3 regions of the Oceanidesulfovibrio marinus genome follow, and region 1 is predicted to be linked to each of the others. Evidence: predicted binding sites of a transcription regulator. Region 1 holds the regulator's gene; each other region holds the start of a gene.
What was found. Region 1 encodes sigma-54, which starts transcription at its own class of promoters, with help from an activator protein. Its sites were predicted from a motif close to CTGGCACGGNNNNTGCTT; they were not measured.
Positions count from the first base shown of each region.

Region 2: the regulator sigma-54 is predicted to act here: its motif matches at 8,540-8,557, upstream of E8L03_RS20575 (NifB/NifX family molybdenum-iron cluster-binding protein).
Region 3: the regulator sigma-54 is predicted to act here: its motif matches at 3,225-3,242, upstream of E8L03_RS14915 (VgrG-related protein).

Region 1 covers NZ_CP039543.1:774,661-784,977, reverse strand. The annotation lists gene E8L03_RS03460 (CBS domain-containing protein) at 1-1,122, opposite strand, end outside; gene E8L03_RS03455 (manganese-dependent inorganic pyrophosphatase) at 1,370-2,290, opposite strand; gene E8L03_RS03450 (PTS sugar transporter subunit IIC) at 2,786-3,433, opposite strand; gene E8L03_RS03445 (PTS sugar transporter subunit IIB) at 3,486-3,953, opposite strand; gene E8L03_RS03440 (PTS sugar transporter subunit IIA) at 3,956-4,426, opposite strand; gene rapZ (RNase adapter RapZ) at 4,505-5,446, opposite strand; gene E8L03_RS03430 (PTS sugar transporter subunit IIA) at 5,422-5,871, opposite strand; gene hpf (ribosome hibernation-promoting factor, HPF/YfiA family) at 5,876-6,421, opposite strand; gene rpoN (RNA polymerase factor sigma-54) at 6,460-7,875, opposite strand; gene E8L03_RS03415 (KdsC family phosphatase) at 8,175-8,747, opposite strand; gene E8L03_RS03410 (CTP synthase) at 8,789-10,317, opposite strand, start outside.
Region 2 covers NZ_CP039543.1:4,693,973-4,704,289, forward strand. The annotation lists gene E8L03_RS20540 (sensor histidine kinase) at 1-847, shown strand, start outside; gene sppA (signal peptide peptidase SppA) at 913-1,905, shown strand; gene E8L03_RS20550 (PilZ domain-containing protein) at 2,041-3,531, opposite strand; gene E8L03_RS20555 (iron-sulfur cluster carrier protein MrpORP) at 4,057-5,295, opposite strand; gene E8L03_RS20560 (ATP-binding protein) at 5,307-6,221, opposite strand; gene E8L03_RS20565 (nucleotide-binding protein) at 6,209-7,156, opposite strand; gene E8L03_RS20570 (NifB/NifX family molybdenum-iron cluster-binding protein) at 7,546-7,905, opposite strand; gene E8L03_RS20575 (NifB/NifX family molybdenum-iron cluster-binding protein) at 7,902-8,435, opposite strand; gene E8L03_RS20580 (sigma-54 interaction domain-containing protein) at 8,687-10,075, opposite strand; gene hypB (hydrogenase nickel incorporation protein HypB) at 10,104-10,317, opposite strand, start outside.
Region 3 covers NZ_CP039543.1:3,358,711-3,369,027, forward strand. The annotation lists gene E8L03_RS14910 (adenylate/guanylate cyclase domain-containing protein) at 148-1,425, shown strand; gene E8L03_RS14915 (VgrG-related protein) at 1,620-3,110, opposite strand; gene topA (type I DNA topoisomerase) at 3,335-5,608, shown strand; gene E8L03_RS14925 (hypothetical protein) at 5,693-6,349, opposite strand; gene cimA (citramalate synthase) at 6,777-8,387, shown strand; gene E8L03_RS14935 (DegT/DnrJ/EryC1/StrS family aminotransferase) at 8,732-9,841, shown strand; gene E8L03_RS14940 (glycosyltransferase family 2 protein) at 9,838-10,317, shown strand, end outside.

The DNA of each region.
Region 1 (10,317 bases):
CTGGACATGCACGGTTTTGCCATCGCGCTGCCGTGTGAACTGAAACGTGTGGAAGTGCTTCTCGTGGATGATCCGCAGAGCCTGCTGCAGACGCCCGGTGTCGATGCTCTCGGACTCGTGGATGTCATGAATTTTTCGGTTCAGGGCCCGGCACGCCGGCACGTCCAGAATCGCTTCGGCCGCCGGGTTGTAGTAGACGATCTTGAGGTTGGCGTCGGTGGCGATGATGCCCATGTCGATGGACGAGCTGAGGATGCTGTCCAGATAGAGAGTCTTTTCAGAGAGCCGCTGTATCACCCGGTCCAGCTCCTTGCCCTGCTGCCGGATGATCGTCTTCATGGTGTCGATGTACTGACTCTCCAGGCCGCGGATCATGTCGGTCTGGGTAATCACGCCGATGGTCTTGCCGTGGTCGTCAACCACCACCAACCGACGGATGCCCTTCTCGCGCATCCTTTCCGAGGCATCGTAGGCGGAATCATGCCTGTGCGCGGTGTGCACCGGCGCGCTCATCACCTCTTTGACCGGGCAGTCCCAGGCGACGCCTTTGCCCGCAGCAAGGCGGGCCACGTCGCGCTCCGTAAGCACGCCTCTGGGCGTGTTGTCCTCGCAGACGATGAGGAAGCTGACAGAGCGCTCGGCCATCTCCCGGGTCGCCTCCATCAAAACAGCATTTTCCGAGATCGTGAAGACCTGCTTGTTCATGACCTGGTCTACGGTCTTCACGCGGACAAAGTACTCGTAGCCGAGATGCTCCAGAAGATCGGACTGCGTGGTCACGCCCACGGCCTCGCCCTTGTCGTTCACAACCACGATATGCCGGATCTGGTTGTCGGCTATCGCTTCAAACGCCTCGATTATGTGGCTTCGCTGGTTGACGGTGAACACGTGCTTCGTGTGCAGCTCGCCGATGGGTCGGTCCATGAACCCTGTCCCGAACTCCGCAATGCAGCGAACGACGTCGCGCTCCGTGAGGATGCCGATCGGCTTTTTATCCTCCGTAACAACGACGCAGCTGATCGAATGCTCGCGCATCAGTGAGATTGCCGCGCCCATCAGGGCATCCGGTGCGACGGACACCACCTGATCGCAGTATATGTCCTGTATGGACTCCTTCAGCATGCTTCACACCACTAGAATCCGGCCGTTCATACTGCCACACCGGGACAGTACTTGGATTCGGACTGCGCATGCGCTGCAACTCTCCTCGGCAGTACGTGTTGCGCGCACCCACATGACTTTGGATAATGTTATTGGTTTTGCGGGGGGACAAAAGTTTCTGTATCAGGAAACACATCTAAATGAAAGTAAAAAAGCCCCGACGCAACCAGTGCGCCGGGGCCAGTGCAACATACTTTACGAATGCGGCTTACAGAGCGGAGAAAGCCTTCTCGAAGTTCGGAACGACCTGCTTCTTACGGCTCATCACGCCTTCCAGCCACACTTCGGCGTCGCCGGCCACGCCAAAGGCCTTCTCGACCACGGACGCGTCATCGGAGACGATCAGCATCTGGGAGCCTTCCTTCATGATGTCGGTGAGCAGCAGGAAGACGGAGTGGCGGCCATCGGCCTTGACCTTCTTGATCTCCTCGGCGAGCTCGGCCTTGCGGGCGTCCAGCATGGAGAGGTCAACAACCTCGAGCTGGCCGATGCCGACCTTCTTGCCGGACATGTCGAAGTCCTTGTAGTCGCGGAACACCAGCTCGGAAGCGGTGGCGCCGTCCACGGCGGACTTGACCTTGAACATCTCCATGCCCAGGGCCATCATGTCGGAGACGCCGGCGATCTTGGCCAGATCTGCAGCCACAGCCTTGTCCTCTTCGGTGCAGGTCACGGACTTGAACATGACGGTGTCGGACAGCAGGGCGCAGAGCATGGCGCCGGCGAGGTCCTTGGGGATCTCGACGTTGCTGGCCTTGTAGGCCTTGTAGATCATGGTGGCGGAGCAGCCAACCGGGCCGACCCACATTTCGAGCGGGCTGGAGGTGGTCAGGTCGCCGAGCTTGTGGTGGTCGAAGATGGCGAGCACGTTGGCTTCGGCGATGTCGTCAGGCAGCTGGGCGAGGTCGGTGGTGTCCACGATGACCACGTCCTGGCCGGCCACGGAGGAGACGATCTCGGGCTTGGCAATGCCGAACTTTTCGAGCACGAAAACGGTCTCGGGCGTGCACTCGCCCAGGGTCACGGCCTTGGTCTCGGTACCGGTCTTGGTCTTCAGATCGGCCGCAGCCAGGGCGCTGACTACGGTGTCGGTGTCGGGGTTCTTGTGTCCGAAAGCTAAAGCGGCCATTTCTACCTCCTCAGATGGTTGGTTGCACGGTTGCGCGTCGCCGCACGCAGAAACCGGGCTGTCGCTTTCCGGCCTATTTCAGGTCAGAACTCCTGCGGAATCCGGTGGCGCGAGCCTCGGCTGCGACGATATAAAAATATCCTGTTCTTTCAATCTATTGCCATCTTCCGGAAATCGCTTTGCAGGGACTGCCGCAAGTAGCTAGTGCGAAATATCACAATCATCATCCACTGACAACCGCCAATTCGCCGGGAGCCCGTCACACCACGTCGTAACGCGTCCGTATCCTCTGCGGCAAATGTCTCGTGAAGAAAATCACCACCAGCGGCAAGGCCCGGCATGCAAGGCGTCTGGTCAGATCGACCTGCCCTGGATGCGTGCTTTCGACTCCATACGCAGGAATGACGCGTCAATGAACAGCAGCCCCGGCCCGAATCGAACGCCGGGCTGGAAAGAGAAAGCACAACGTCTGCGGCAGGCAGTCGCAGTTGTGAACTACTGCAGCAGGACGAGCAGAAAGACCGCCACCACGCCGGCGGCGAAAGTCCGGTAGGCGTTCTTCACACGCAGAGAGAGCACCCCGCCCACCGAGGCCGTGATCCAGAGCATGGGCCAGCTGAAGTGGGAAAGAGGCGCGAAGAGGGCGTGTCCCGCCAGGTGGATGACCACCCCCAGCAGGGAGAGCGCAGCGAGCATGCAGACCATGACAAGCAGCAGATTGGAGGCTGCGAGCTGGATGAGGGAGTAGCGCACGATAACGTGGGGCTGGCTGCCGCGCTCTGAGCCCTTGGCCCAGGCCAGCAGCCGGTTGTAGCCGCGGTCCTGCCAGGAGCGCTGCATCCGCTCCAGCCAGGCCCCGGCGTAGGCCGCGGGAATGCCCAGGGCCAGAGCCGGTACGCACTCCCCTGCCCCATTGAGGCCGAAGTGGCGCATCAGGCCCAGGGTGACGCACACCGAGAGCAGCGCGTTGGGTGGAATGTAGGTACCGGCCGGAATGAGGTCCAGCCAGAAGAGCTCGAAAAAGAGGCCGACGGCCACGCCATCGCCGATGTCGCCCAGGACGAGGCCCAGAAGTGGGCCGAAAACCAGGGGACGTTCAATGACGCCGAGGTTCAGGGTAAAACGCAGCCCCGAAAAAACCACAAAAAAAAAGCGATCAGCACGACGTAGAACACGTCCATGAAGGTAGGTACCGTCACCATGTCGCTTTCACCTGCACCGGTTCTGTGGGCAGACAGCGGAAATCGAGCTCCACCCCCATCTTCTCCAGCCCGCGTAGACAGACAGCGTCTTCCGGGGAAAGGGCCACGTGGGGGCAGATCTGTTCGCTGCCTGGTGTGTAGTGGAGGTTGCCTATGTTGAGGATTTTGATGGCAAGGCCGTGCTGCATGGCGATGCGGGCGTCGCGGCAATCGGCGAACAACGCCAGCACCGAGGAGCGATCCGTACGGGCGTCGTTCTCGATGAACTCGTTGGCGTGCTCCGCGTCGATGAACCGCGCGCGCACGTTGGAGGGGATGGCCAGGGACATGATCTCCTGGCGCAGCACATCGCCCGCGAGCTCCTTGTTGCAGACCAGGAGGGTCTTGGCGCCGGTGTACGGCAGCCAGGTTTCGATGACCTGGCCGTGAACGAGTCTGTTGTCCACCCGCGCCCAGAACATGGCTATTTGCCGCCTACCTTGGAGCGCAGTATCTCGCCGGCCACGACAATGCCCTGGCTGCCTGCGGCCTTTGCGTCCAGGGCGAGGTCCGCCGGCTCCTTGGAGCGGCTGCCCAGAACCTTGAGCAGCATGGGCAGGTTTACGCCCGTGACCACCTCCAGGTTCTGCGCGCCCAGAAGAGAGAGGCTCAGGTTGGTCGGCGTGCCGCCGAACATGTCGGTGAGAATGATGACGCCCTGGCCCTGGTCGCAGCTGGAGACGGCGACCTGTATCTCGTTGCGCGTATCCTCCACAGCGCGGGTGCCGTCCACACTGACGAACTCGCACCACTGCTGCTTGCCGAGGATGAACTCCGCGGCTTCGATGAGGCTGGCCCCGTAATGAGCGTGGGTCACGACGACAACGCCGGTCTGGACCGGCGTTTCGAGCTGCTTTGCGCTCTTGACCTTTTCCGTTGTGCTGGTTTCCCGCATGGGCATATTCCTGAAATTGAAAAACCGCCAAAGGCGGCTGGCGGCGCATCGCCGCGGCGGCCGCCTCCGCCGCCGATTTTAGCCGAGCTCCACGTGGCGATGCTCGATCGATACTACATAATTCGACTCTTTCAAAGACTTGTACAGGGCCTCGCTCACGGCCACGGAACGGTGGCGTCCGCCTGTGCAGCCGATGCCCAGTGTCACGCGGTAGCGGCCCTCGGCCTCGTACAACGGAAAGAGATATTCGAGAAATTCCCGGAGCTTGACCAGGAATGTCTTGCCCGGTTCAACGCCCAGCACGTACTCGGCCACGGCCTCGTCCTTGCCGGTCAGCGGCCGCATGGACTGCACAAAGTACGGGTTGGGCAAAAATCGCATATCAAAAATAAGGTCCGCCTCGGCCGGCGGGCCGTACTTGAAGCCGAAAGAGATGATCTGGATGTTGAGCCGGCCTTCCCCTTCCTCCAGAGCGGTCCACTTGCGCTGGATCATCTTGCGCAGATCGTGAACAGAGTAATCCGAAGTGTCGATGACGATATCCGCCATCTTCTTGATGGGATAGAGCCGTTCTCGCTCCAGGTTGATGGCCCCGTCCAGGCTGAGCGGACCGCATTCGTCGCCCTCCTTGCCGTCCATGGCCATAAGCTGGGCCACGGGATGGGGCCTTCTGGTGGAGGAGTAGCGCCGCACCAGAACTTCGTTGCGCGCCTCCATGAAGATGATCTGCGGCTTGAGCCCCTGCAGCTTGAGCTCCTCAAGGGCTTCGAGCCAGGACTGGGGAAAGGTGCGGTCGCGGAAGTACATTCCCACCACGAGACCGCGGAACTGGAGCTGGTTCTGGCCCGAAAACAGGGCAGTCAGCTTGGGTACGATGGAGGCCGGCAGACCATCCACCACGAAGAAGCGTAAGTCCTCGAAAACATCGATGGCCGTGGACTTTCCGGCTCCGGAGAGCCCGCCGACGATGACCAGCGGAAAGGAGCCTTCGGCGTTCACGTCCTCGAAAGAAGCTCCCATAACTGCTCCTTGCCTTCCGCTTCCAGAAACTCCCTGCGGAAGGACTCTTCCTTCAGCAGCCGGGAGATGTGCGCGAGGATGCGCAGGTGCATGCCGGCCACTTTCTCCGGTGCGAGCACGAGAAAAAAGATCGTGCAGAGCTTGAAGTCCAGGGCCTCGAAGTCCACGCCCTGCGGACTGCGGCCCACCACGAGAACGATCTCGTGCAGATCTTCGAGCTTGCCGTGCGGTATGGCGATTCCATCGCCGATACCCGTGGTGCCCAGGTACTCGCGCTCGAGCAGCACCTTCAGCGCTTTGTCGGCGTCCAGGTCGGGAATTTTCGTGGCCACGGGGGCGATGAGCTCGGCGAGCACAGCACCCTTCTCCGTCGCCTGAATGGTGGGTATGACCAAATCTTTGTCCAGATAATCCGCGAGTCGCATGGAGCTATTGTCCCGGGTCGATAAGACCGAAGTCGTGTTTGTTCATACGGTATATCACGTTAATGCGTTCCGTGTCCGCATTCCGGAAAACAAGAAAGTTGTAGTCCAACGTGTCCAGCTGCATCGCGGCCTCGTCCACGTACATGGGCTTGGGCTCTATGGAGTCCGTGGCCATGATGGTCCGTTCGCGCATGCCGCTCTCGTTCTCGGAGATGGTGAAGGTCTCGATGTTGACGCGGCTGCGGTCGCCCTTGCGGCGGTCCTTGTCGCGGTCCTTGAGCTTGCGCAGCTGGGACTCCAGCTTGTCCAGAACCATGTCGATGGTAGCGTACATGTCCTCGCTCGCCTCGGTGGCGGTGAGGTTGATGTTGTCGCCTGCCAGCGAGACCTCGGCCAGATGGCGGAACTTCTCGACCCCGAGGTTGACCTGCATCTCGGAGTTGTCTTCCTTGGAGTCCACGTATTTGGAAAGCTTGCCGAAGCGTCGGTAAGCATACTTCTTGAGGTGTTCGGACGGCTCAAAGCCCTTGAAGGTGATGGCTATGTTCATAGATTCCCTCCTTTCGCAATTCCTGGGCGGGGATCGGGTCAGAAAACCTGTTTCCGCTTGGAAGACGATGGAATGTCCAGTGCGGACCGGTACTTGGCAACAGTTCTGCGGGCGATGTTCACCTGCAGCTCATCCTTGAGCATTTCCGCGATCTTCTCGTCGGAAAGCGGCTTCTTGGGATTCTCGCCGGAGATCATCTTCTTGATGAGCGCCTTGACGCTCTCGGAGCCGACCTGGGACCCGTCATCCAGGCCGAGGGCGGAGTTAAAGAAGAACTTGAGCTCGAAGATGCCATGGGGCGTGGCGACGTACTTGCTGGTGGTGATGCGGCTCACCGTGGACTCGTGCATGCCGATGTCCTCGGCCACGTCCTTGAGGATGAGCGGCTTGAGATGGGTGACGCCGTGCTCGAAAAACTCGCGCTGATGCTTCACCACGCTCTCGGTCACCTTGTACAGGGTGCGCTGGCGCTGGTACAGGCTCTTCATCAGCCACACGGCGCTGCGCATCTTGTCCTGGAAGTATTCTTTTTCCTTGGAAGACCGGCCTTCCATGGCCTGCATGTAGTCGGAGTTGAGCTCCAGCCTGGGCAGCCCCTCCTCATTCAGCAGGATCACGAAATCGTCGCCGTACTTGTAGACGTAAACGTCCGGCGAGACGTAGACCGGCTCCTCGCTGCCGAAGCTCGCTCCGGGCATGGGGTCCAGCTCGGTGAGCTTGTCCAGGTAGCCCTTGAGCTCCTCCATGGAGATGCGGAACTTGCGGCACAGCGGCTTGTAGCGCTTCTTCTCCAGATCCTCCAGGTGCTCGCGCACGATCTCTTCAAGCACGGGATCGTCGATGCCGTAGTTTTTGATCTGCACGAGCAGGCACTCCGACGGCGTGCGCGCGGCCACGCCTACGGGGTCGAACTCCTGGATCGACTTGATGACCGGCTCGATCTCCTCTGGCGAGGCGCCGGTAAGCACTGCCAGCTCCTCATTCGTGGCTTGCAGATAACCGGAGGAATCGAGGTTGTTGATAACCGCGAGGCCTATGTCGATCTGCCTGTCATTGAGCCGGGAGAGCCTGAGCTGCCATTCCAGGTGCCCCTCCAGCGAGGTCTTGCCGGAAATGCGCGCCTCGAAGGAGGTGGCCTCCACGGCCTCGAACTCGCGGACCTGGGCCTGCTTGGAGGTAGAGGAGAAGTCGCCGATGTAGTCTTCCCAATCGGCGTTGCGCATGAGCTCCTGATCGCTGGCCGGCGTGGTCTCGACCTCGGGAACCACTTCGGCCTGCTCCAGCGCCTCGGCCTCGGCGCCCTCCTCCAGAAAGGGGTTTTCCAGGAGCTCCTGCTGAACAGTATCCATGAGCTCCAGCCGGGAGAGCTGCAGGAGCTTGATGGCCTGTTGCAGCTGGGGCGTCATCACCAGCTGTTGGCTGAGCTTGAGTTGTTGTCTGAGTTCCAGACCCATGGCGGTTACGGACCTTCCCCGTCAGGAGTACGGATAATAGATATGAGGCGTTGCGTTTTTAAAACACTTTTCAGAGAGGGGAACTCCAGGGTTCCTTCAACACGAGAAGGTTTCACAATACTGCAAAAACGCCCATACATTGCAGGAGAAAGAAAAGACGGCATAATTGTTGCTGACACAAAACGCGTTTTGCCACAGATGTAGCACGGTGGCAACGAGTTTTCCCTGCGGGGCGCGCGTAATTCGCCGCCCGTAAGACAGGAAGGGAAATGAAACTACGCAGATAGCGCCCGGAGATTCTAGCGATTTAAACGTCGGGAAGCGGCCTTGGCCAGGGCCATTCCCTTGCGCCAGCTTTCCAGCTCCCCGTCCAGGCACCCTTTGCAGAACAACACCAGCCGGATCGCCTCGCGAACGGCGCCGCGGCCTCCCGGGCGGGAGAGCACGTGCGCGGCCACCTGCAGCACCTCGGGCTGGGCGTTGGGCACGGCCATGGGCAGGCCCGCCATCCGCATGGGCCCTATGTCCACCCAGTCGTCGCCCACGTAGGCAGCCTGGTACGGCGCAACGCCATGCCGCTCGCAGAGAGCCTCGAACGCGGTAGACTTCTCCACCCTGCCGGCCACATACTCATCAATCTCCAGCTCATTCACGCGGTTGGCCACGGCCTTGGAGTCCAGCCCGGTGATCACGCCGATGTGCAGGCCAACGGCCTGGGCCGCTTTAATGCCCAGGCCGTCCTGCACGTCGAAACGTTTCGCATACTGGCCGTTCTCGTCGTAGTAGAGACCGCCGTCGGTAAGCACACCGTCCACGTCGAACACGAGAAGCTCTACCGCTCTGGCGCGGCGTACGATCTCCGCGCGGGACATGCGCCCGCGGAGACCGGCAGTATGGCGTCCGAAAATCATTCTTATCCTTTATACCCTTTGGCGGCTTTAATAAACTCCCGGAACAGGGGATGCGGATGCATGGGGTTGGACTTGAACTCCGGATGGAACTGGCAGCCCAGGAACCACGGATGGTCCGGCAGCTCCACGATCTCCACCAGGGTCTCGTCCGGCGAAAGGCCGGAGAAGACCATGCCCTTCTCCGCAAACTTGTCGTAGTACGCCTTGTTGAACTCGTAGCGATGGCGGTGGCGTTCGCTGATCTCTTCTGTCTGGTACGCCTCGAACGCCCGGGTGCCCTCTTTGAGCACGCAGGGGTACGCGCCCAGGCGCATGGTGCCGCCCTTGTCCGAACTCTCGTCGCGCTTCTCCGTCACCTGCCGGCGGAAGTCGAACCACTCGGTCATCAGGTAGATGACCGGCTCCTTGGTGCTCGGCTTGAACTCCTGGGAGTCGGCGTCCAGCTCCATGACGTGCTGCGCGAACTCGATGACCGCACACTGCATACCCAGGCAGATGCCGAAGAAGGGAATCTTCTTTTCACGGGCGTGGCGGATGGCCAGCAGCTTGCCAGGGATGCCGCGGTTGCCAAAGCCGCCGGGCACCAGAATGCCGTCCAGGCCCTTGAGCTTGCTGGTCACGTTCTTGGCCGTGATCTCCTCGGAGTTCACGTACACCAGGTCCACGGCCACGTCGTTGGCCACGCCGCCGTGCACCAGGGCCTCGTGCAGGCTCTTGTACGCCTCCTTGAGATCCACGTACTTGCCTACGATGCCGATGGACACGCGGCCCGCGGGGCTGGCCAGCTTCTCCACCAGCCTGGTCCACGGCTCCAGATGCGGGTTCTTGGCCGGCAGCTTGAGCATGATCGCGATCTTCTGGTCAATGCCTTCCTCGTAGAACTTCAGCGGCACCTCGTAGATGTTGCTCACATCCACGGCGGCGAACACGGCGTCTGCGTCCACGTTGCAGAACAGCGCGATCTTGCGGCGCAGGCTCTGGTCCACGTCCACCTCGGCCCGGCACAGGATAATGTCAGGCTGGATGCCGATGGAGCGCAGCTCCTTAACGCTGTGCTGGGTGGGCTTGGTCTTCAGCTCGCCGGCGGCCTTCATGTACGGCACCAGGGTAAGATGGATGTAGAGGACGTTCTCCTTGCCCAGGTCGCCGCGCATCTGGCGAATGGCTTCCAGGAACGGCAGGCCCTCGATGTCGCCGACCGTGCCGCCGATCTCCACGAGAACCACGTCCAGGTCCTCGCTGGCCAGCGCCAGCACGGACTCCTTGATCTGGTCCGTGACGTGCGGAATGACCTGCACGGTGCCGCCCAGGTAGTCGCCCCGGCGTTCCTTGGTGATGACCGTATTATAGATGGAGCCGGAGGTGCAGTTGTTGGCCCGGGACATGAACACGTCCAGATAGCGCTCGTAGTGGCCCAGATCCAGATCGGTCTCGGCGCCGTCTTCCGTCACGTACACTTCGCCGTGCTGGAAGGGGTTCATGGTTCCGGGGTCCACATTGATGTACGGATCGAGCTTCATGATCGTGACCT
Region 2 (10,317 bases), 840 kb from region 1:
CTCTGGTTTTGAAGCCGGCGCGGACGCCGCCGTGGAGTGCATCCACTGCCGCAAGGACGGCGTGAACTTCCCGGTCTCGGTAACGCGCTCCGACCTGGGTGACGAGTTGGGCAAGGAGCAGGCCATCGTCTGGGTGGTCCGGGACATCTCCACCTGGAAGCGGGCCGAGGAGCGGATGCTCCACTCCCTGGAGGAAAAGGAGGTGCTGCTGCGCGAGGTGCACCACCGGGTGAAGAACAACCTCCAGGTGGTTTCCAGCATGCTGAACCTGCAGGCCGGGTTCGTGCGGGACGAGCAGACCGCCGACGCCCTGCGTGACAGCCAGAATCGCGTCAAGTCCATGGCCCTGATCCACGAGTGGCTCTACCACTCGGACTCCCTCACCCGCATCGCCTTTGCCAAGTACGCCGACAGCCTGACCGATCACATCAAGAGCTCCTACCATCGCGCCGGGGGCGTTGAGGTAGAGCTGGACATCGACGAACGGTTGCAGCTGGAGGTGGACGTGGCCATACCGTGCGGCCTGATCATCAACGAGCTGGTGACCAACGCCTTCAAGCACGGCTTTCCAACCCGGGGGCCGGGTCTCGTCGCCATATCCGTGGAGCTCTCTCCGGACGGCGCGGGCCAGCCGGTGCGACTCGCGGAGTCCCGCGAGGCCAGCCGGCGCATGCGGCTGGTGGTGGAGGACAACGGGCAGGGCTTCCCAGAAGATTTCTCCCCAGCCACGGCGGACACCCTGGGCCTGCAACTTGTGGACATGCTTGCGCAGCAGCTGCACGGCACGCACACCCTGGACCGGATTCCAGAGGGGGCGCGCGTTATTGTGAACATTCCCGTGGATTAGATTTAGAGCATGTAGCAGGCTGTTGAAACTCTCCCGCCCCATAACACTTCTGGAGTCGCGATAAAATGCACCGCATCGTTTCACGCGTGTTGGCCTGCGCCGTTCTCGTACTGCTCGTGGCTGGCTGTTCTCCGCGGATCAACATTCTGGGCGGCTTCTATCGGGAGCCCCTGGAGGAGCAGACCATCGAAGGCCGTGGCACGGACAAGATCCTGCTTGTGCGGCTGCAGGGCACGCTGAAGATGTCTCCCAGCTCCGCGCTGTTGTACAAGAGGCCGAGCCCGGTGCAACGCCTGGACGAGCAGCTGGCCAAAGCCAAGGATGACAGTCGGATCAAGGCCGTGGTCGTCTCCATCAACAGCCCAGGCGGCACCGTGGGGGCGTCCGACGTCTGCTACGATCTGATCCGCCGCTACAAGCAGGAGACGGGCAACCCCGTGGTGGCCGTGCTCATGGAGGTGGCCGCCTCCGGCGGCTACTACACCGCTGCCGCGGCGGACCGCATCATAGCGCATCCGGCCACCATCACCGGCTCCATCGGCACCATCTTCCTGCGGCCCGACATGTCCGGACTTCTGGACTGGGTTCGTGTGAACGTTGAAGTAACGAAGTCCGGCGATCTCAAGGATATGGGCTCGCCGTTCCGGGCGTCGACAGAGCAGGAGCGTGCGCTTTTCCAGCAGATGATCCTGGATGAGAACGCCCGCTTCCTCGATATCGTGCGCACGTCCAGAAAGTTGGACGAAAACGCCATGCACGCCTTTGAGGACGGGCGGGTTCTCACGGCGCAGCAGGCCATGGACGCAGGGCTCGTGGACTCCCTTGGCTACCTCCACGACGGCTACGATGCGGCGCGCCACCTTTCCGGCGCCGGAGAAGACGCGCAAGTGGTGGTCTACCAGCGGCGCGAGTACCCGGATGACACGGGTTACAACACCATGGCCAGGTCGCCGATGCCGGGCGGCGCTGCCGCGGCGTTTGATGTGGAGAGCGCCCTGGGCGTGCCCCAGGCCGGGTTGTACCACCTTTGGCCCGGCGCCTTCGGCAACTGGGAGTAGGACGGCGGCGCGCAGCAAGGCACTCGCTCACCGGCGACGGTCGTCGTCTGGGGCAAGCGCGCAGCAAAACGGCCTTCGGCCCAGGTGGGATAGGGCGGATGTGCGACTCGATGCAGGGGGCAGCCGCGCGGGCCGCTACGGCATGAGGTAAAAGCCGAGCTCCTTGTCGCGCTCGCGATGCTCGGCAAAGGCGCAGCCGACGAACCGGCCTCGGACGTTGCGCACCATGACCCGGCGGTAAATGCGAGTGCCCTTGGAATCGTCCAGGTGGAAGAGCACATCGATGTAGTCGCGGGGCTTGAGCCTGTGGGGCTCGCGGGTGTGGAAACCGATGCCGCCCAGCGAGATGTCCCGCACCACCATCTCCTGCTTGTCGCCTTCTGCGTCGAAGTAGAAGCCATCCAATGAGGCGCGCTTGCGGTAGGTCTGGCGGCATTCCAGGCGAACGGGGTACTGCTCGCCGCACTCGCAGTTCACCCGGACGGCCGTCACGCTTTCATTAACGCTGGAAAGATCCAGCACATTCACGCGCTTGCAATGGATGCACGGGGCCTGGACCTTGTGCTCCGCGTTGACGCTGAGCAGGGGCCAGTCATCGTCAAAGCCCTGGGTCACGGTGAAGGGATCATGCTGCTCTGGCTCCGGCTGCGATTGGGGCCCGGCCGCCTCGTCGTACACGGGCTCAACCCCCTCCACCTCGACCACGTCCTCCACCTCGGGGATGCCATCGTCTGTGGTTCCTGAGGACGGATTCTCGCCGGCCTGGCGGTAGTCCCGCCGGTCCAGATCCACGGTGCTGCGGGGGTTCAGGGGCGGCGGCGACGCCGACGTCTTGGGCCCGAGCTCGGCTCCCAGCTTGCGGATGTAATGGCCCAACTCATCGGCCTGCATGGTCTTGGCGTGGCGCAGCTCGTCCATGTCGGGATCGGGAAGGCGTTTTTGCTCCTCATCCGTATTCTGCTCGGGGAAGACGAAGCGGCAGGGGAAGACCGCGCCGCAAGAGCAGCGCACTGGTGTCGGCTGCTTCACGTTGGCCAGATCGGCGCTTTGCAGGGTCCGGCCCTTGGAGCACTCGGGGCAAATGATGGTCACCCGGCCGCCCAGATCGGCGTAGAAGGTCTGCTCCTCGTACCGTTTGTGGCGGCTGGGGTCCTGCTCTTTGGGCAGGAATCGCACGGGAAAGGAGAAGCCGCAGGCCGGGCACTTGGTGCGCACGGGCCGGGTGTGCTGCTTGACCTTTTCGTAGTCGACGGAGCGCTTTACGCCGCAGCTGGGGCAGGAAACGTGGACGCGGTCGTCATCGTCGGGGAAGACCGTCTGCACCTTGTAGGGGCTCGTGCCGGTCGCGCGCGCCGGCAGTGTGTCGCCGGAAGGGTTCAGGTTGAAGCGGCAGAGGAACTCGTTGCCGCAGGCGCACTTCATCCGCACGGGTTGGGTCATGCCCATCAGTTTTTCCGAGCGCACCTTCTTGGCGGCGCCGCAGGTGGGGCAGGAGATGCGCACGAAGCCGTCGGGGTTGGCCACGAAGTTGGTGACGCGGGTTCCACTGTTGTGCTGCTGCCCGGAATCGGGCAGGGCGTTTTGCTCTGGCGCATCGTCCGATGCAGGAGTGGGGGAATTCTTCACAGGCGTCGAAAGCTCACAAGGGAAGACCGCGCCGCATTGACAGCGCAATGAAACCGGGCCGGCCTGACGGGCGAGATGTTGCGCAGGCAGGGTTGCGGACGTACCGCACTCCGGGCACTCGACCCGGACCATTCCATTCGCATCAGGCGCTGACGCCAGCACTGGTCGTTCAGCCATCGCGATCCCCACGTAAAGCCCCCCCAACAAACCAAGCAGAAACTCTGCAGACTACTGTCCGCGACTCAAATGCGTAAAAGCGAATCAGGATGCAGTCAAGACGGACAGCTGCGGCAACACACCGCAAAAATCCCCAAGCCGTCTCGAAATGCATGCACTGTATGTGCCGTTCATAAAACAAGTGCGAAAACGCACGATGCGCAAGGCACTATGGTAACTCGCGTAAATTTCATCGTAAAATAAAATATCACAGAACGTTCCGGAGAGAAAGTGTCGCCGTGGCAAAAAAAGCCCCCGCACCGGCAGCTGCGGTGCGGGGGAGATGCAGGGAAAGGGTATGAATAAAGATTAATGATCGCAGATGTTCGAGCCCAGGGAGAGGTCGCCGGCAAGATATTGACGCACGATCTCCTTGGGATCCTGGCCGGTGGCGCCCACAAGCACGCGCACGCCCTTGTCCGTGAACAGAGACTGCGCCTTGCAGCCCATGCCGCCGGCAATGACCAGCTCCGCGCCCTTGGAGGATACGAAGTCCGGGTACACGCCAGGCTCGTGGGGCGGCGGCGTCTCCAGGGTCATGCCGGTCACCTCGTGCGTGTCGGGGTCGATGTCCACAAAGGCGAACTGCTGGCAGTGGCCGAAGTGCATGCACAGCTTGCCGTCCGCCACAGGTACGGCGATGCGCTTCACGCCGTTCACCGGCGCTGAGGTGTTGTTCTCCTGCAGGGCGCCGGCCTTTTCCAGTATGGGCTTAATGATCCGGCCGAATGCCTCGGTCACGGCGGTGTGCTCGTAGACCTTGAGGTAGGAGAAACCTTCCTCGGCTGCGCGGCCCATGTCCGGGTCGATGGGAATGGAGCCCAGGAATGGCACGTCCATCTCGGCAGCGAGCTTCTCGCCGCCGCCGGAGGAGAAGATGTGCTCCACCTCGCCGCAGTGGCGGCATACGAAGCCGCTCATGTTCTCAACAATGCCGATAACCGGGTTGCCCAGCTGGCGCACGAAGGAAACCGAGCGGCGCACGTCGTCCACGGCAATGGACTGCGGCGTGGTCACCACCACGGCCTGAGCCTCGGGGCCGAGGTCCTGCAGCACGGAGAGGGGCTCGTCGCCGGTGCCGGGAGGGCAGTCGACCACGAGGAAGTCGAGGTCGCCCCATTCCACGTCGCGCAGGAACTGGTTGATGAGGCCCATCTTGACCGGGCCGCGCCAGATGACGGCCTGCTCAGGGCTGGGCAGCAGGAAGCCGAGGGACATGACGAAGAGGTTGCTGGACCAAGCCACGGGCTCCATGCTCGCTTCGTTCATGTGCGGCTGCTGGCCGGAAAGGCCGAGGATGCGCGGCACGCTGGGGCCGTGCACGTCCACGTCCAGAAGGCCGACCTTCTTGCCCGCCATGGACAGCGCGATGGCGATGTTGGTGGCCACCGTGGACTTGCCCACGCCGCCCTTGCCGGACAGGACCACAATCTTGTTTTTGATGCGCGAGAGCCGCGCCTGCATCTGAAGTTCTTCCTGGCTGGGGCCGCTGCAGCCGCCTGCATCGCAGGAGCCGCCGGAACCGCAGCCTGTGCATTCGTCACTCATGGTGTATCTCCTTATGATGATTCCGATTTCGAATCTTTAGTGTAGCCTGGGGTATAGCCGGTTTCGCCCAGGAGCCGTTTCCACATGTGCTCGAAGAACGGCGTGTACGTGTCCGGCGCGTACTCTACAACGCTCTGTCCTGCAAGCTGCGCCGCGTTGAAATCCTGACTGTAGGGCACGGCGCCCAGGAAAATGAGCTTGCGCTCGCGGCAGGTGGCGGCGATGGATTGCGCCAACTCCGGGTTTACGTCCTCCTTGTTCACCAGGACGGCCGCCGGAATGTCAAAGTGCGCGGCAAGGTCTGCGATGCGGCCAAGATCGTGCTCGGCAGAGCGGGTCGGCTCTGTCACAATTAACGCGAGATCAGCGTTCGTCAAGGACGCGATGACCGGGCAACCGATGCCTGGAGGGCCGTCCGTGAGGATGACGTTGATGCCGCGATGCTCGGCCACCCGGGAGGAGCGCTGGCGCACCGTGGTCACGAGCTTGCCGGAGTTCTCCGCGCCGATGTCCAGCACGGCGTGGATCATGGGGCCGTACCGCGTTTCGGAGTCGTACCACACGCCGCACTTCTGCGGGCGCATGGAGATGGCCGAGGTGGGGCAGACGTAGGCGCACAGGCCGCAGCCTTCGCAAACCTCGTGCTTGACCACAGCGCGGCCCTCGCCGTCCGTGGTCATGGCGTCGAAGCGGCATTTTTCCACACACAGGCCGCACGCCGTGCAGAGTGACGGGTTCACGGAAGGGGCCTCGCCTGAGACGAAGTCGTGAATCTGAATGACGTTGGGCTCAAGAATCAGGTGCAGGTCTGCGGCGTCCACGTCGCAGTCCGCCAGGACTTTGGGCGGCCCGCACGAGGCGAGCGCAGCAGTGATGCTCGTCTTGCCGGTGCCGCCTTTTCCGGAAAGGACAACTATCTCGCGCATGCAATCGCCTCCTGCGCGGTTTGCTCCAGCGCGCTCCAGAGCTCGGCGTATCTCTCGGCGAGCTGGGCCACGGCGTCGATAAGCAGCTCCCCGCGGGAGCCGGCCTGCGCCGCATCCATGCTCATGGGCAGGGAGGCCAGATAGGGGATGGACTCCTGCGCAAGATACTCCTCCACGCGGTAATCACCCATGCCGGCGCGGTTGACCACGACGGCGTGGGGAATGCCCAGCACGCGCACGGTCTCCAGCGCGAGCTTGAAGTCGTGGAAGCCGAAGGCCGTGGGCTCCGCCACGAGCAGCACCAGGTCCGCACCCTGCAGGCCGGTGATGGCCGGGCAGGAGGCTCCGGGCGGGCAGTCCACGAAGACCACGGGAGCGTCGCCGCCGTCTTCGGTCCGGGCAATGGCCTCGGCCTCTTGCTTGACGGCGCGTATCAGCGGCGGAGACATGGCCTCGCCCACGCGCATCAGGCCGTCCACCACGTGCAGCAGACCGGCTGAGCTGTCCAGAATGTTGGACTTGATCCGGCCGTGGCGCACGGCCCCCACCTCGCGGATGCCGGGTTTGATGGCGTCGGCGGGACACGCTTCCTCGCACAGCCCGCAGGCGTGGCACAGCTCCGGGAAGACCATGACCTCGCCGACCATGAGGATGAGCGCCTTGAACCGGCAGAGCTCGACGCACGCGCCGCAGGACTCGCCCAGGCACGCATCCTCGTCGATCTCGGGCACGGTCACGTCCACTCGGCGCTGCGCGTCAAAACCGTCGCACAGGGAGATGTGGGCGTTGGGTTCCTCCACATCGCAGTCGGCCAGCACGACGCGGCGGCCCTGGCGGGCAACATGCACGGCCAGGTTGGTGGACACGGTGGTCTTGCCGGTGCCGCCTTTGCCGCTGGCCACTGCGATGCGCAGAGGACGAGACCGATCAACCACGGCCCCGTCCTCTGCCGGCCCCCCCGCCGCCAAATCCGCCACCGCCCATGCCGCCCCGGCCCATGCCGCGACCCATGCCACGACCCATTCCGCCGGGGCCCATGCCGCGACCCATGCCACGACCCATTCCGCCGGGGCCCATGCCGCCGCCACAGGGGCCGAGACCTCGGCCTGTCCGTTGTGGCGCAGGTTGGTTCATGGGAGCCTGAACGTTGTCCTGTTGTCCAAAATTCTGGACGGTGGGGTCGTTGACGTTCTGGTTCTGCCAGAAACGCCATCCCATACCTCGGCCCATGCCGCGACCCATGCCCATACAGCGGCGGAAGAATCCGCCGAACGGTCCGGTTCCATCACGATTAGGCATCATAGTACTCCTTGAAATGTATGGTTTACCAATGCCCCTGCTTGTCAGGGCCGTTGGTCACTGGCAGCTCGCCGCGCTTGTAGGCGTCCAGCGCCTCGGCGGCGGTGCCGCCCTCACGCAGATACACGCCGATGTTGCCCTTGCTCAGGGCGGCGTACGCTTTGGGGCCCACATGGCCGGTAATCACGGCCTGGGCGCCCGCCTTGGCCACGTTCATGGCGGACTGGATGCCCGCGCCCTGGGCCAGGTTGAGGTTCTGCTCGTTGTTCACGTACTCGGTGTCGCCGGACTCGGCATCCACGAGGAGGAAGCCGCTGGCGCGCCCGAAACGGGGGTCCACAGGGGCCGCAAGGTCCGGCCCGGGGCTCGATATGGCAATCTTCATGATCCACTCCTGTTTCTTGATGTGGCGTTGCTTCTGCGTCCGCCACGTGGGTTCACTTCGTTTCTGCCGCGTCTGCCCTGGCGGTTTCCCAACGGGTTGCCCCGTTGGTTGCCAGATTGGCAGGCCTGGCCCCGGCCCTGGCCGCAACCCGGTCCCCAGCCCGGAACAGACGGTTGGGAATCGTCCTGCACCCAGCGGCAGCCAGGCATGGCCAGCTGGTCCAGGGAGCCGTCGGCGCAGGCGGCCAGCACCGTATCGTTGTCGCCGCAGATCCAGGGCACGACCTGGAGACCGGCGGCCTCCGCCTGCATGGCCAGCCGGCGGCAGATACCGCCGCAGACCAGGGTGCTCACGTCCTGCTCGCGCAGGGCGGCCAGCCGCAGACCGGGATCGTGATGCGCCGGCGAGAACGTCGCCACATGGACCGGGAGCCCTTCGGCTTCGGGATCGAGCTCGTAACAGGGGAACTCGGTCGCGTTTTCGAAGAGTGCGGCAAGGCGGCCCCTGTAGCTGGCAAGACATAGTCGCATGGCGCTTCAACAATCTCCTTCATCTTCCTGGAGCGGGGCGGATCGTCGGCAATGGCGAAATCCCTGGGCGATCCGCCCCGCATCCCGGGTGGCTGTCACGGATACAGCAGAAAGGGTGCCAAAAGTTGAAATACTATGATTTCAGCAGATTAATGAAAGACAGGGGCAAGTCGCGCCGAGATAAAGGGCGAAAAAATAGCCATGGCGTGAAATGGAGGCGAATTATTCGCCAAAAGGTGGCGGCGGGCGAATTATTCGCCGGAATTGTTCTGCAGGAGCTTGCGCAGGGTGTCCTTGGTCACGCCCAGCTCACGGCTGGCTGCCATGCGCTTGCCGTCGTTGCGGCGCACGGCGGCGCGGGCGGCCAAGCGTTTCACCTCGTCCATGGTGCGGGGGCCGAGGTGCATGAGCGCGTCCACGTCGTCGGCCGCGGACAGGGGGGGCTGAGCTCCGGCGGTCGCGGCTGTGCTCAAGCTTTGGGCGTGTTCCCGGCGCAGATACTCGGGCAGGTGCTCGGCCTCTATGAAGCCTTCCTTGCAGAGGATGAAGGCGTACTCCAGCACGTTTTCCAGCTCGCGCACGTTGCCGGGGAAGGAGTGGCGCATGAGCAGGGTCAGGGCGTTTTCGGAGAGCCCTTCCACGGCTGCGCCCTGGCGGCGGTTGAGTTTCTCCACGATGTGCTGGGCCAGCAGCGGGATGTCCTCGGCGCGTTCGCGCAGGGGCGGGATGGACAGGCGGACCACGTTGAGCCGGTAGAAGAGGTCCTGGCGGAACTCCTCGGCTGCCACCAGGGCGTCGAGGTCGCGGTTGGTGGCAGCCAGCACTCGCACGTCGGCCTCCTCGGGCTGCACGGCGCCCAGGGGTTCGTACTGCTTCTCCTGCAGCACGCGCAGCAGTTTGACCTGCAGGCTGGGAGCGAGCTCGGCGATCTCGTCCAGGAAGATGGTGCCGCCACTGGCCTGGCGGAAGCGGCCGGGCTTGTCCTTCTTGGCGTCGGTGAATGCGCCGGCCTTGTAGCCGAAGAGCTCGGATTCGAGCAGCGTTTCGGGCAGGGCGCCGCAGTTGACCGCCACAAAGGGGCCGGAGGCGCGCTCCGACAAGGAGTGCAGGGCGCGGGCAAAGAGCTCCTTGCCCGTGCCGGACTCGCCGGTGATGAGCACGGTGGCGTTGCTGGCCGCGATCTGCGGCATGATGTCGAAGAGCCGCGTGAGCGCCGACGACTTGCCCACGATGTCCTCGAACACGTAGCGGTCGGCCAGCTCGCGGCGCAGGCGGACGATCTCGGTGAGGTCGCGGAAGGTCTCCACCCCGCCCACCAGAGCGCCGTCAGCGTTGCGCAGGGGCGCGGCCGAGATGGAGATGGGCGTCTTCTCGCCGTCGGGCCGGATGATGAAGATGGACTTGCCGGAGAGCCGCACGTCCTCGTCCATGCACTGCTCCAGCGCGCAGGAGCCGTCGCACAGGCTGGAGTGGAATACCTCCCAGCACTTGCGGCCCACGGCTTCTGCGCGCGGGATGCCGGTGATGTTCTCGGCGGCGCGGTTGAAGAAGGTCACGTTCCATTCAAGGTCGACGGTGAACACGCCGTCGGCAATGGAGTCCATGACCTCCTCGCAGGGGACCCCGGTGGGCAGGCCCATTGGTCCACCTCCCAAGCGTCGGCGGCTATCAGGCCGCGGCGGAGCGCTTCTCTTTCAGCGCGTTTTCGATCCAGCCGTACCAGCCTTCCAGGCCCTCGCTGGCGCGGCAGGAGACGCGGAAGGAAGCCAGACCCTTGTTCAGGCTGCGGGCAAAGGCCTCGGCGCGGTCCGGATCGAAGTCCACGTAGGGCAAGAGGTCAATCTTGTTGAGGACCATGGCCTTGGAGAGCTCGAAGAGCAGG
Region 3 (10,317 bases), 2.2 Mb from region 1:
TGGTCTCATGGCGAAGCGAGGATCGTCCCCCCCTCCCTTGCCTCCTCCTCCCCCTCTCCGCTACAAGAAGCCATCCTGAGCGCGGACTCGCAGCCCTCCCGCGAGCGTTGCGCCGACCCTGATTGTACCCCCAGCAACCGCACCGCCATGTCCATCGCCTCCTACCTCAACATGCAATCCGCCGTGGGGCATTTATTGTCCCTGCTCGGCAAGACGCAGCACCCCGTGCCGTTCGCGCTGCAAAGCTCGGTGAACTTCATCTACGAGGACGAGGGCGGCCGCACCGGCATCGACATCCGCTCCAAGGTGCCCTCGGCCATGCTCAACATCATGGCCGACAAGATCCGCCGCCACGGCGAGCACTTCGACACCTTCATCATGGTCACGCCGTACGTGCCCAACCCGGAGGAGGTCGGGCTGCTGCACACCAACTATCAGGACATCGCGGACACGCTCAAATGGCTCACCGTGGACGACTACGCCCGGGAGATGGGCCTGGCCGAGCAGTACGACATCGCCTCGCCCGAGTTCCAGAAAACCCTCAAGGCCGCCTCCGTGGCCATGGCGCTCGCCCGGCCGCGCGACACCGTGCCCGGCACCCCCTCACAGGGACAGCCCGCCGCATCCGCCTCCGGTCCATCCACTCCGGTCACGCCCGAGCAGGTCACGAGCATCCTGGAGTCCGTGCGCCAGGGCCGCACCAAAATCCCCATGGAGTACGTGCACCTGGCGCGCAAGATGCCGCCGTCCATCATCCGGGCGCTCATGGACTCGCAGCAGGACTCCGAGGCGTTCTTCCGCATCGGCTCCGCGGCCCAGGATGCCATCATCGTCATCACGGACATCAAGAACTTCTCCGCCCTGGTGCGCACGGCCGCGCCGCAGGACCTCAACGAGGCGCTCTCGCGCTACTACCGCGAGGCCAAGCGCCTCATCGACCAGCACGGCGGCATCCTCGACAAGTTCATGGGCGACTCGGTGCTCGCCGTGTTCAACTATCCCCTGCGCGACGACAGCGCTTACCACCGGGCCCTGGCCTTTGCCGCCAACATCATCCTGCTCGGCAAGCAGGTGCTCGGCGATCTGCAGCAGTCCATGGACGAGACCATCGCCATGGGCACGCGCGTGGGCATTGCCAGCGGCGAGATCTGGGTCCTCAACATCGGTCTCGACGATATCGACCTCACGTTTGTGGGCGACAAGATCAACCTCGCCGCGCGGCTCGAAAAAAACTGCGCCACCAACGGTATCCTGCTTTCCAACATCACCCGACGGAAGCTCGACGCCGCCAGCCCGGACCTCGCCCCACAGCTCGACCCCACCCGCCGCGTGCTGCAAAAAACCGCGATGAAAGGTCAGGAAAGCGACATTCTGAGCTGGCAGATTGATGAAAGCGCCTTGGGCGCGCTGGTGGAAGGACAGTAGGAACATGGTCCCGAGGGGCGCGCCCCCTCAGGCACCCCGCCAGGGAGCATGGCTCCCTGGACCCTAATATGGGCCCGGGAGAACCGTGTTCGCCTGGACGTCGGGGCCTAAACCTAGATGAAAGTCTTTGGAAGGGGTGCGGGGGAGAACCTTTCTTCCAGAAAGGTTTCCCTTGCCAAGCGCGGTCCGTAAATCTACGCCACTTTCTTGACGCCTTCTTCGAGCAGGGCGAGGGCCATGTGCTCTTCGCGGGAGAGGCGGGCTTTGACGGCCACGCGCACCTGGTGGGTGGAGCCGCCGAAGTTGCGTTTGCGGCGGTCGTACACGGCTTCGATGAGTCGTTTTTCGAACCCGTCGGCATTGGGCGAGCCGGCGCTGTGCACGGCGCGGGAGAAGATGCGGGCGGCGCCGTTGGCGCCGTGCTGCACGGCCGTGGAGTGGAGCACCTCCTGCACGGCGTGGGAGAGATCGGCCACGTCCAGGTGGGTGGAGGTCTTGATGGCTTCCAGGGCGGGCCGGTAGCTGGTTTTCATGATGAAATTTTCCTGCAGCGCCTCGAAGCGTTCCGGGCTTTCGGCGGCGATGGCGCGCCACTCGGTGGGCATTGTGCCGCGGCGGCCGCGGGTGTTGGCCGGGCCGGCGTTTTTCAGGCGGTCGGCCCAGGCCGGCTCCTCGGTCTTGAGGTAGTCGATGAAGCGGGACATGGTGCCGGCGCGGGAGGAGAGCTGGTACTTGCCGTAGGAGGTACCGCCCATGCGGTCGTAGCCGATGGCGGCGATGCCTTCCTTGCCGGACTCGAAACGGGCGGTGAGTGTACCCAGGGTGATGTCCCGGCCGCGGGCGGCCACATCGGCGTAACCAATGTCGCGTAGCTTGCGGCGGACCACCTCGGACTTGTCGGCCACGAGATCGTCGAAATCGGTGGAGGAGACGTAGGTGGTGCGGATGGGCATGCGCACGGACTGGCCCAGGTTCTCCACCGGCGAGGGCTTGAGCTCCGCGGCCTCGGCCTCGGCCGGACCGAAGAAGCTGTCCGAGGAGTCGGCGCTTTCGGTGGCCGCGGCGTTCTGGATGCGGTTGGATCTGTCAATGGGCCGGCGCACCTCGTAGGGCGTGTCCGCGCTGGCGGACTCGATAAGCGGGGCCTGCTCGGGCCGTTCGGCGCGGGCGTCGCCCGGCATGGGCATGGGGTCCGGCTTGGCCAGCCGGTCCGCCTCGTTGGACGTGAAATGGCTGGATCGGGTGGCCATGAGGGGCAGCTGGGCGGAATCTTGGCTGGCAAGCGTCACCTGGGCCAGGGGCTCAGGAGCGGGCGCGGGAATTGTGGCGCCGGGCCGCTTGGCCGTGATGGGCATGCGCACCTCGGTGCCGAGGAGTTGCGCCGGGCCGTTCTGTTTGGGGTCGATGCTTTTAATGAGAGAGAGGGCCTTGAGGTTCATGAGGCCCATGGCGCCGGTGAGCGCCTGTTGGTCCGGGCCGGCGTCTTCGCTGTCCATGGCTCCGGAGGCGTCCTGCATAAGGACGTCGGCCATGGCGTCGCTGTCCGGCTGGATGAGCAAATCTTTGACGAGCGCCCGGAACTCGTGCTGGTCGGGCGAGGTGTCCTCGGCACGGCTCACCTGCTGGCGTGCCATATTGTTCAGACGCTCGTGGTCGATAAGAAAGTCGAGGGGCGTCAAGGCCATGAAAGCGCTCCCTGGGTCATTTCATGCGGCAGATGCATCGAATACTTCTTGCATGCTATGGTTCGTCTCAGGTACGGCCTGCACAAGACGGCCGTTTTTCTACGACGAACAGACAAGCAAACCGTGTGCCACGCGCAGGAACGTGGCCGCCAAACCATAGATATCGTCACGCTTTTTTCTGCGGACCTTGCCTAGAGGCGTGGGGCTGATTAGAGTCGCAAGTTATGGGAAAAAACCTGATTATCGTTGAGTCACCGGCAAAGGTCCGGACCATCAAGAAATTTCTGGGTTCCGACTACGAAGTGGAAGCGAGCGTGGGCCACGTGCGTGACCTGCCGCCCAACAAGCTCGGCGTGGACGAAGAGCACGACTTCACGCCCGAGTACCAGGTCATCCAGGGCAAGCAGAACGTGGTGAGCAAGCTGAAGAAAGCCGCGGCGCGCTCCGAGCGCGTGTACCTGGCGCCTGATCCGGACCGCGAAGGCGAGGCCATTGCCTGGCACGTGGCCGAGCTGATCAAGGGCACGAACCAGAACATCGAGCGCATCCAGTTCAACGAGATTACGCCGCGGGCCGTGCGCGAGGCACTGGAGCACCCGCGTACGCTGGACGGGCACCTCTACGAATCGCAGCAGGCGCGCCGCATCCTGGACCGTCTGGTGGGCTACAAGCTCTCGCCGCTCTTGTGGAAAAAGGTCAAGCGGGGCATCTCCGCCGGCCGGGTGCAGTCCGTTGCGCTCAAGATCGTGGTGGAACGCGAAAAGGAGCGCCGCGCCTTTGTGCCGGAGGAGTACTGGCTGTTCAAGGCCAAGCTCGCCCTGGAAAGTCAAAAAGCCGACGAGGCCGCCGCGTTTGAGGCCGAGCTCTCCAAGGTCAAGGGCAAGAAGCCCAAGATCGGATCGGCTGACGAGGCCGAGGCCCTGGAGAAGGACAGCAAGGCCAACCCCTTCAGCGTTGCCGACGTGCAGGAGAAGGAACGCTCGCGCACGCCTCCGCCGCCGTTCATCACCTCCACCCTGCAGCAGCACGCCAACCAGCGCCTGGGCTACTCGGCCAAAAAGACCATGTCCACGGCGCAGCGGCTGTACGAAGGTGTGGACCTCGGCGACCGCGGCGTGATGGCGCTCATCACCTACATGCGTACCGACTCGGTGCGCATTGCCAAGGACGCGCAGGATGCGGCGCGCGAGTTCATTCTCGACAGCTTCGGTAAGGAGTACTACCCGCCTAAGGCGCGGCACTTCAAGACCAAGTCCGGCGCGCAGGACGCGCACGAGGCGATCCGCCCTGTTGACGTGGCCATCACCCCGGACAGCGTGAAGGCCGATCTCCCCCGCGACCAGCTGGCCCTGTACCGCGTCATCTGGGAGCGGTTCGTGGCCTCGCAGATGGCCGCGGCCAAGTTCTGGGACACCACCGTGACCGTGGCCAACGGCGATCTGGAGTGGCGGGCCAAGGGCGAGCGGCTGCTCTTCCCGGGCTTCCTGGCCGTGACCAAGGCCGGCGCCTCCAAGAGCCAGGACCTGCCCAAGCTGGAAACCAAGGACATCCTCGCGCTGCTGAACATGAACAAAGAGCAGAAGTTCACGCAGCCGCCGCCGCGCTACACCGAGGCGTCGCTGGTGCGCGAGCTGGAGGAGAAGGGTATCGGCCGGCCGTCCACGTACGCGGCGATCATCTCCACGCTGCTGGACCGCGACTACGCCCGGCTGGAGGACAAGCACTTCGCGCCTACGGACCTGGGCGGCATTGTCAGCGACCTGCTGGACCAGCACTTCCAGGAGCTCATGGACGTGGACTTCACGGCCAACATGGAAGCCTCGCTGGACAAGGTGGCCGAAGGCGGCGCCAACTGGGTGGAGCTGCTGAAGACCTTCACCGGCGGTTTCTACGACACCCTGGCCGAGGCCGCGGAGAACATGGCCTCGGTCAAGCAGGGCCTGCCCACGGACATCGTCTGTGAGGAGTGCGGCAAGCCCATGGTCATCAAGTTCGGCAAGGCCGGGCAGTTCCTGGCCTGCACGGGCTACCCCGAGTGCCGCAACACCAAGAACTTCTACCGCGACGAGAATGGCACCATTCAGGTGGCGCCCGAGGACCTGGAAAAGCCGCAGAAGGTGGGCGAGTGCCCCAAGTGCGGCTCCGACCTCGTGATCAAGAAGGCCCGCACCGGCAGCCGGTTCATCGCCTGCACGGGCTACCCCAAGTGCGACTACGCCCAGCCGTTCTCCACGGGCGTGGCCTGCCCCAAGGAGGGCTGCCCCGGCGAGCTGGTGGAGAAGAGCTCCCGCCGCGGCAAGGTGTTCTATGCCTGCAACCAGTACCCCAAGTGCGACTACGCGGTGTGGGACTGGCCGGTGCCCGAGCCGTGCCCGCAGTGCGGCTCCAAGATTCTGGTGCGCAAGACCACCAAGGCCCGTGGCGAGCACCTGGCCTGCCCGGACAAGAAGTGCCGCTACACGCGCGAGCTGGAGGAAGAAAGCGAGACGACCGTATGAGGCAATAAATTGCTTTAATCTGCACGGAACCAAATGTGCAACGGAAGCTTAAATAAAGGACGGTGTTTTTGAAGACACTATTTGTCAGTCAAACAAGAACTGAATGAGGCGTAATAAGAATCCACTTAAGCCAACCGTTAAAACAAAAAAAAGGAGTTTGCTGCAAGCTGATGTAATTTTTCTTTCCTTAATATGGTTGTCAACACAAATTGGTTTTGAAAACAAGACCCACCAAACACGTAACTTGTCCCAAATATCAGGTTCGCCATCCATTGAATAGGATTCCGCAAAAGAGGAAAAAATTTTCCAATGTTTTCTTAAAGTGTTGTCACCTGTTAGGGTATAGGGCTCTATGCCATTTGCTAAAATAACGAAATCAAAACTTGGAGAAAGTGTTTGAGTTCTTGAGGGGATAAGAATGCATAATACCAAGCCGTTAGGTATCTGCTGATATCTGAGAGTCGTGCCGGATTCAGCAAGGGTTTCTTCCTGTACATCGAAGATGCTCGTGCTCTTTCCATAGTTTCTAAACCTGCCCAAGGAGCGTCTTCCATAAAAAATATCGACGGTTGTGGGATCATTTCTACCCCAACGGCCTTTGGGAATAATGTAAAATGAAAAGAATTGGGATCGGCGCTCATGCCGTAGGTCAGATTTTGCCAATCTAAGGAAAACATTTTCGGACTGACTTCTAAATATGGTGAAGGAGTTATGTCTTGACCGGCGTCGAGTGGTATCCATTGCGGCATCCTTGGTATTATAAAATCTACAAAAAAATTAAAGATATCTAGTGCTGTCGTATTAGTAAACAAGCGTGCCAGATAGCGCAATGCCTATGCGATACCAGAACTGCATGGGCCTGCTGTTCAGTCCCAAGCGACGGGTTGCCGGACTCTTTTTGAGGATCGCCCCCGACCATGGACCGCATCGCATGTGACGGTTCGTGGACAGAGCCGGTTCGAAATTTTTCGCATAGGGCCTCCGCGAGCCTGCAAATGACATCATTCCATGAGGTTTTGGCCAAAACCGCCTCTGGCGCTCCGCTGGGAAACCTGTTACGGGGGTATTCCCTTTCAATAATGTTGCGTGTTGCGTCCGGAGGCTCCTCCTGGAGCCGGTTTCTGGCTTCTGTCGCGGACGCTTTCAGCGAAGGCAAGGCAGTTCACTCATGAGAACGATCGAGATATACGACACCACCCTGCGCGATGGCGTTCAGGATGTGGAGATACATCTTTCCCTGACGGACAAGCTGCGTGTGGCCAAGAGTCTGGACGACCTCGGGGTACAGTACATCGAGGGCGGCTGGCCGGGCTCCAACCCCACGGACAAGCAGTTCTTCAAGGAGATGCGGAGCTACGACCTGAAGTACTCGCGTCTGGCCGCATTCGGCTCCACCCACAATCCCAAGCACAAGGCCGAGAACGACGCCAACCTCAAGGCGCTCATCGAGGCCAAGCCGGCCGTTGCGACCATTTTCGGCAAGAGCTGGGACCTCCACGTGACCGATGCGCTGCGCATTCCGCTGGAGCGCAATCTCGAGATCATTCGCGACTCCGTCGCCTTCCTCAAGCCCCACTTCGAGGACGTCTTCTTCGACGCCGAGCACTTTTTCGACGGTTTTCGCGAGAACCGCGACTACGCCCTGTCCTCCCTCAAGGCGGCGCATGAGGCCAGTGCCGGCGTCCTGGTGCTGTGCGACACCAACGGCGGCACCCTGCCGAGCGACCTGCGCGAGATATTCGATGTGGTCAGAAAGGAGCTGCCCGAGGCGCGCCTGGGCATCCACACCCACAACGACTCGGACATGGCCGTGGCCAACTCCATCGTGGCGGTCAAGTCCGGCGCAAGCCAGGTGCAGGGCACCATCAACGGCTACGGCGAACGTTGCGGCAACGCCAACCTCTGCTCGGTCATTCCGGCGCTGGAGCTCAAGTGCGACGGCAAGTTCCAATGCCTGCCCGAGGGCAAGCTCACGCACCTGACCACGGTCTCGCAGTTCGTGGCCGAGATCGCCAACCTGCGCCCCTTCCTGCGCCAGCCGTACGTGGGGCGCTCCGCTTTTGCGCACAAGGGCGGCATCCACGTGAGCGCCATCCAGCGCAACAGGCGGACCTACGAGCACATCGAGCCGGAAGCCGTGGGCAACGAGCAGCGCATCCTCATCTCGGACCTCTCCGGCCGCAGCAACATTCTGGAGAAGGCCAAGAAGCTGGGCTACAAGCTGGAGCGCGAGGACGCCCTGGTGGGCGACCTGCTGGCCGAGATCAAGGACCGCGAGAACCGCGGCTACGAGTACTCCTCGGCCGAGGCTTCCTTCGAGCTGCTGTTCTACCGCGTCATGGGCTGGTCCAAGCGCTACTTCACGCCCATCAACTTCCGCGTGACCGACGCCCTGCTCCAGGGCGAAGAGGTCATGAGCGAGGCCACGGTGATGGTCAAGGTGCGCGGCCAGGTGGAGCATACCGCCTCCACCGGCGAAGGCCCGGTAAACGCCATGGACCGCGCCCTGCGCAAGGCCGTGGAGCGCTTCTACCCGTGCATCAGCGAGGTGCGCCTCACCGACTTCAAAGTGCGCGTGCTGAGCGGCACCACCCAGGGCAGTCCAGGCACGGCCTCCCACGTGCGCGTGCTCATCGAGTCTGCGGACAAGAACTCGCGCTGGTCCACGGTGGGCGTCTCCCACAATATTATTTTCGCGAGCTGGAACGCGCTTGTCGACTCCCTGACGTACAAGCTCTTCAAGGACGATCCGCGCAAATGGCCCAACCATAAGCCGTAGCGGCCAGGGCCAGAAGGCAGAGTGCGTTACGCGATTGGGATCGTGCAAGACTGGCGCAGCCGCCCAATGCGGCGTCAGTCCTGCGCCAGACATCCTGCGGCCCCATCCCGAACAGTGGCGAGGGTTGCGGTGCTATTCCCTCTCGTGTAGTTATTTGATGACTCCTCTAGCTATGTTAAAGACTTCGTTAGTCATCTAACGACATTGTGGACAGGGAGCCAGCCTGATGTTTTCAAGGGGGCGACCGTGTGGAGGCGCTGACGCCGTGTGCGGACTCCTGGATTCGGCTGCTGTTTCGACCTGCTCCATCGCGTTGTTTCTCCAGCCATAAAGACCATGTGGGCATGATGAAGATACCCATGAACGACCTGTCCCGGCCCTACCGGGACAACCAGACGGTTTTCGATACGATCCTCACGAAAGTTGGCGCCAGCGGCTATTACCTTGGCGGGCCATATGGCAAAGCGTTTTCCCGCGAGTTCGCCGAGTACGTCGGCATGCCGCATTGCCTCCTGGTGGGCAACGGCACCGACGCGCTGGAGCTGGCCCTGCGCGCCGCAGGCGTCGAGGCCGGAGACCATGTGGTCACCGTGGCGAACGCCGGCGGGTACACGACCACGGCCTGCCGGCTTATCGGCGCGGTACCCGTGTACGCGGATATCGACGCAGACACGCTGCTTATGGACATGGACGATGCGGCGTCGCTGGTCGATCCGAACGTGAAGGCCGTTGTGGCGACCCATCTGTACGGCGCGGTGGCGGATGTCGAGGCGTTGCGCGCCAAGCTTGCCGCCCAGGGCAAAGCCTGCCCCATAATCATAGAGGACTGCGCCCAGGCCCATGGCGCATCCCTTCGGGGGCAAATGGCCGGGAGCTTCGGGGATCTGGCCACCTTCAGCTTCTACCCGACCAAGAATCTCGGCGCGTTCGGCGACGGCGGCGCGGTGCTCTGCCGTGACGAGGCCGTCATGGAGCGGCTTTCCCGGCTGCACCAGTACGGCTGGAACACACGGTACAACGTTGCCGTTCCGTTCGGCCGGAACAGCCGCATGGATGAGATTCAGGCGGCCGTGCTGTCCGCTCGTTTGCCCAAGTTGGAAGACGCCAATGGTGCGAGGCGCGCAGTCATCGAGGCCTATGCCGCGGCGGCGCCGTCCTGCGTGGTGTTTCCGAAGCGTCCCGATCAGGTCCCGTCTGCGCATCTGGCCGTGGTCATGGTGGAGGACAGGAACGGGTTCCGCGCGCATCTCGCGGAGCGCGAAGTGGGAACGGACATCCACTACCCGGTGCTCGACTGCGACCAGGCCGGCTGGCGGGACCTTCCCCAGGTTTGCGGGCAGCTCCCGAGCAGCCGCCGTTGCTCCGAGCGGATTGTCAGCCTGCCGTGTTTTCCGGAGCTGACCCAGGAAGAAATCTCAATCGTGGCCGAAGCCCTGGCCGCCTACACCCCATGACCGAAGCGCGCGCACCAGAATTCTCCTTAGTGATTCCCGTTTATCGCAATGCGGAAAACATCCCGCATCTGCTCCCTGCTCTGGAACAGATGTGGGAACGTACCGGGCGGGACATGGAGGTGGTCTTTGTCGTGGACGGCTCCCCGGACGACAGCTTCGACCTGCTGCGACGGGCGTTGCCCAACGTACCGTACCCGGCCCGGCTGGTGGAGCACAGCCGCAACTTCGGCTCTTTTGCGGCGATCCGCACAGGCATGGGCGTTGCGCGCGGCAGCTATATGGCGGCAATGGCCGCGGACCTGCAGGAGCCGCCGGAGCTGGTGCTGGAGATGTTCCAGACCCTTGCCGATGACAAGGCCGATGTTGTTTTCGGCCAGCGTTCGGAACGCGATGATCCCTTCCTGTACAAGCTGCTGTCCCAGACGTTCTGGAAGATATACCGCCGCTTCGTGATCCCGGATATACCGCGGGGCGGC